2 regions of the Caenimonas terrae genome follow, and region 2 is predicted to be linked to the other one. Evidence: riboswitches for the same ligand, from Rfam matches in the RefSeq annotation. Region 2 holds a riboswitch; the other holds the start of a gene.
The links. Region 2 has a riboswitch for S-adenosylhomocysteine ahead of metH (methionine synthase). Riboswitches for the same ligand answer to the same signal wherever they lie in the genome.

Region 1 (2,387 bases), on a different contig from region 2:
AGCTGGTGATGTCGCAGGGCCACCTGATCGACACCTGGCGCGATCCGCGCATCTTCGGCGCCCTGGCGGGGCTGGCCTTCTACGCGTGGCGGCGCAGCCTGTTCGGCACCATCGTCTGCGGCACCGGCGTCATGCTGGCATTGCGCTTCGGCCTGGGCTGGTGAGGCAGCTCACTTCTTGCCGGCCCCGAACACCCGCGCCAGCTCGAACGGCGTCGTCACCTCCAGCTGGTCGTAGCGGCAGTCCGCCGGCTGCTTGTCCTCGCGCCAGCGCAGGAACTGCGTCGCATGACGGAAGCGGTCACCCTGCAGATGGTCGTACTTGACCTCGCAGACCCGTTCGGGCCGCACCGGCTCCCAGCTCAGGTCCTTGCCGGCGCTCCAGCGCGACTTCGCGCCCGGCATGCGGTCGGCGTCGCCGGCTGCGGCGGTCGCCCAGTCCTTCCACGGGTGATCCTGCATCGCGTTCTTGCGCAGGTGCTCCAGTTCGTCGGCCAGCTGCCGCCGCATCTCCATGGTGAAGGCCGAGGTCACGCCCACGTGCTGCAGCACGCCGGCGTCGTTGTACAGGCCCAGCAGCAGCGAGCCGACGGCGTCGCGCGTTTCCTTGTACCAGCGAAAGCCGGCCACCACGCAATCCGCGGTGCGCGCATGCTTGATCTTGAACATGGCCCGCTTGCCGGGCTGGTAGGGCGCATCGGCCGGCTTGGCCATCACGCCGTCCAGGCCGGCGCCCTCGAAGCGCACCAGCCAGTCGGCTGCGGTAGCGCGGTCCTGCGTCATCGGCGTGAGGTACACCGGCGGCCTGACCGAGCCGAGCAGCTGCTCCAGCCGCGTGCGCCGCTCGCTTTGCGGCAGCGCCATCACGCTCTTGCCGCCGGCGGCGATCAGGTCGAAGGCGATGAAGGAGGCGGGCGTTTCCTGCGCCAGCCGGGCCACCCGCGAAGCGGCCGGGTGCAGTCGCTGCTGCAGGGCGTCGAAGTCCAGCCCGCCGCCGGTGGCGACGACGATCTCGCCGTCGATCACGCAGCCGCGCGGCAGGAGCTCGCCCAGCGCCTTGGCCAGCTCGGGAAAGTAGCGGTCCAGCGGCCGCAGGTCGCGGCTCTGGATCACCACTTCGCCGGCCTTGCGGAACACGATGGCGCGAAAGCCGTCCCATTTCGGCTCGAACAGGAAGCCTTCCCCATTCGGGAGCTCGTCGGCCACCTTGGCCAGCATGGGCTCGATCGGGGGCGAGAGAACGGTTGAGGTAGTAGCCATGGAGAATTTTTACCGGTCTTCGTGCCCAGCGGTGCAGGCGGCGTTCCTGCGGCCGGGTCATCCGTTTTCCTATAAAATCCAGCCATCCGAGGAGCGTTGCAGCGCCGCAAAGGCGTGAGGCTCGGGTTCCATCCGCAACGACGCTCGCCCACGTTTCCGTGTGGTGAGCCTCCAATCTCCCCCTGAAGCGTGGTCCGTGGACCAGTCTTATTGCCGAAAGAGGAAACATGAACGCCGTTCTCAAGACCACCGCCCCTGCCGACACCGCCATCGCCGACATCTCGCTGGCCGCCTGGGGCCGCAAGGAAATCCGCATCGCCGAAACCGAGATGCCCGGGCTGATGTCCATCCGCTCGGAATACGCCAAGAGCCAGCCCCTGAAGGGTGCGCGCATCACCGGCTCGCTGCACATGACGATCCAGACCGCGGTCCTGATCGAGACGCTGCAGGCCCTGGGCGCCAATGTGCGCTGGGCTTCCTGCAACATCTTCTCGACCCAGGACCACGCCGCTGCCGCCATCGCCGCCGGCGGCACGCCGGTGTTCGCCGTCAAGGGCGAGTCGCTGGAAGACTATTGGGATTACACCCACCGCATCTTCGACTTCGGCGCCAAGGGCGCGGCCGGCGAAGGCCCCAACATGATCCTGGACGACGGCGGCGACGCCACCCTGCTGATGCACCTGGGCCAGCGCGCCGAGAAGGATGCCTCCCTGGTTGCCGGCAACGGCGGCAGCGAGGAAGAGCGCATCCTGTTCGCCGCCATCCGCAAGAAGCTGGGCGAGGACTCGACCTGGTACAGCCGCAAGGCCAAGGAAATCATCGGCGTCACCGAAGAGACCACCACCGGCGTGCACCGCCTCAACGAGATGTCGGCCAAGGGCACGCTGCTGTTCCGCGCCATCAACGTCAACGACTCGGTGACCAAGAGCAAGTTCGACAACCTGTACGGCTGCCGCGAATCGCTGGTGGACGGCATCAAGCGCGCCACCGACGTGATGATCGCCGGCAAGGTCGCCTGCGTGGCCGGTTACGGCGACGTCGGCAAGGGTTCGGCCCAGGCCCTGCGCGCGCTGTCGGCCCAGGTCTGGGTGACCGAGATCGACCCGATCAACGCCCTGCAGGCCGCGA
Region 2 (2,387 bases):
GTCGACGCGCTGTACCGGCTGGCCGCGGCCGGGGTGCGGGTGCCCAAGCCGCACAACTTCTGGGACGGCGTGCTGCTGATGGAGCTGGTGACGGATGCCCTGGGCGACGCCGCGCCGCGGCTCAACGACGTGGGCTTCACGCCGGAGGAGGCGCGGGCCCACCACGGGTCGCTGCTCAAGGAAGTGGTGCGCATGCTGTGCGCCGGCGTGGTCCACGGCGACCTGTCGGAGTTCAACATCCTGCTGGCGGCCGACGGCCCGGTGATCATCGACCTGCCGCAGGCGATCGACGCCGCCGGCAACAACCACGCGCCGCGCATGCTGCTGCGCGACGTCGCCAACCTGCGCGATTTCTTCGGCCAGTTCGCGCCCGAGCTGCTCGCCACCCAGTACGGCCCGGAGCTGTGGCAGCTCTACCAGGCCGGCCTGCTCGATACCGACACGGTCCTCACCGGCCGCTTCCAGCGGCAGCAGGGCAGCGTGGACCTCAGCGGCGTGATGCGCGAGATTGACGCCGCCCGCGACGAGGAAGTCGCGCGGCGGGTGCGGATGCAGGCCTGACGCGTCATGCCGGGCATCGACCCGGCATCGGGACCTTTCGCCGCGGCTCAAATACCGTCAACAGGGAAGCAGCATCGAAGCTTCTTCCTGATCGACGGTATTTCCGTGCCAGACGGCGCCGGCTAGGGCGCCGGCACGTTCTCCACACCCTCGCAAACGCCGTCGGTGAACAGCAGCGCGACGTGGAATCCCACCCGCCGCCACTCCAGCACCTCGCGGTGGGTGTCCAGCCGGCCGCGGTGCGACGGCTGGCCGGCGAACTTGACGATCTCGTCGAGGCCGCGGCCGCGCAGCGGGCCGAGCCGCTTGAACCGGTTCTGCAGCCGCAGCGACTTCAGGGTGTAGATGAAGGCCAGCAGGATGGTGGCGGCCAGGACATACAGCAGGATGGTCAGGAAAGTGCTCACGCCGCCATTGTCCCCCGCTGCATTAAAATCGGGGCAACCCAAGGAGCGCTGCAGCGACCGGCCGCCAGGCCCGGCCCGTCAGGCTTGGGGGATGCAACCGCGCTCACCTCGTCGTCAACCCGGCCACGGCCGGACGAAACCCAGGTGAGCCCATGCCGGATGTACCAGTTCCCTCCATGAAACTCTCGGGCCTCGAGCCTGTCAACATCGCCGCGGGCAGCCTGTTCGTGAACATCGGCGAGCGCACCAATGTGACGGGCTCCAAGGCCTTCGCCCGCATGATCCTCAACGGCCAGTTCGAGGAAGCGCTGGCCGTCGCCCGGCAGCAGGTGGAAAACGGCGCCCAGGTGATCGACATCAACATGGACGAAGCCATGCTGGACAGCAAGGCGGCCATGGTGCGCTTCCTCAACCTGATCGCCAGCGAGCCCGACATCGCGCGGGTGCCGATCATGGTGGACTCCTCCAAGTGGGAAGTGATCGAGGCCGGCCTGCGCTGCATCCAGGGCAAGGGCATCGTCAACTCGATCTCGATGAAGGAGGGGGTGGCGGAGTTCAAGCGCCAGGCCGGCCTGGTCAAGCGCTATGGCGCGGCCGCCGTGGTGATGGCCTTCGACGAGAAGGGCCAGGCCGACACCTACCAGCGCAAGGTCGAGATCTGCGAACGGGCCTACCGCATCCTGGTGGACGAGGTGGACTTCCCGCCCGAGGACATCATCTTCGACCCCAACATCTTCGCCATCGCCACCGGCATCGAGGAGCACAACAACTACGCGGTGGACTTCATCAACGCCACCCGCTGGATCAAGGCCAACCTGCCCGGCGCCAAGGTCTCGGGCGGCGTGTCCAACGTGAGCTTCTCGTTCCGCGGCAACGACCCGGTGCGCGAAGCGATCCACACCGTGTTCCTGTATCACGCAATCCAGGCTGGCATGGACATGGGCATCGTCAACGCCGGCATGGTCGGCGTCTACGACGAACTGGAGCCGGAGCTGCGCGAGCGGGTCGAGGACGTGGTGCTGAACCGCCGCCCCGACGCCGGCGAGCGGCTGGTGGAGATTGCCGAGACCGCCAAGAGCGGCGCCAAGGACGAATCGAAGAAGAACGAATGGCGCGCCGGCACGGTGGAACAGCGCCTGTCGCACGCGCTCGTCTCCGGCATCACCGACTTCATCGTCGAGGACACCGAGGAGGCCTACCAGGCCGTCCTGGCCAGGGGCGGGCGGCCGCTGCACGTGATCGAAGGCCCGCTGATGGCAGGCATGAACATCGTCGGCGACCTGTTCGGCCAGGGCAAGATGTTCCTGCCGCAGGTGGTCAAGTCGGCGCGCGTGATGAAGCAGGCCGTGGCCCACCTGATTCCCTACATCGAGGAAGAAAAGAAGCTGCAGGCCGCCGCCGGCGAGGACGTGAAGGCCA

Region 1: another riboswitch for S-adenosylhomocysteine. It lies ahead of ahcY (adenosylhomocysteinase); the one in region 2 lies ahead of metH (methionine synthase).

Annotation. Positions count from the first base shown of each region.
Region 1 is NZ_JBHSMF010000015.1:133,760-136,146, forward strand. It holds gene ACFPOE_RS22575 (AzlD domain-containing protein) at 1-164, shown strand, start outside; gene ACFPOE_RS22580 (ATP-dependent DNA ligase) at 171-1,259, opposite strand; S-adenosyl-L-homocysteine riboswitch at 1,342-1,412, shown strand; gene ahcY (adenosylhomocysteinase) at 1,487-2,387, shown strand, end outside.
Region 2 is NZ_JBHSMF010000002.1:637,263-639,649, reverse strand. It holds gene ACFPOE_RS03115 (PA4780 family RIO1-like protein kinase) at 1-561, shown strand, start outside; gene ACFPOE_RS03110 (hypothetical protein) at 684-968, opposite strand; S-adenosyl-L-homocysteine riboswitch at 1,003-1,080, shown strand; gene metH (methionine synthase) at 1,121-2,387, shown strand, end outside.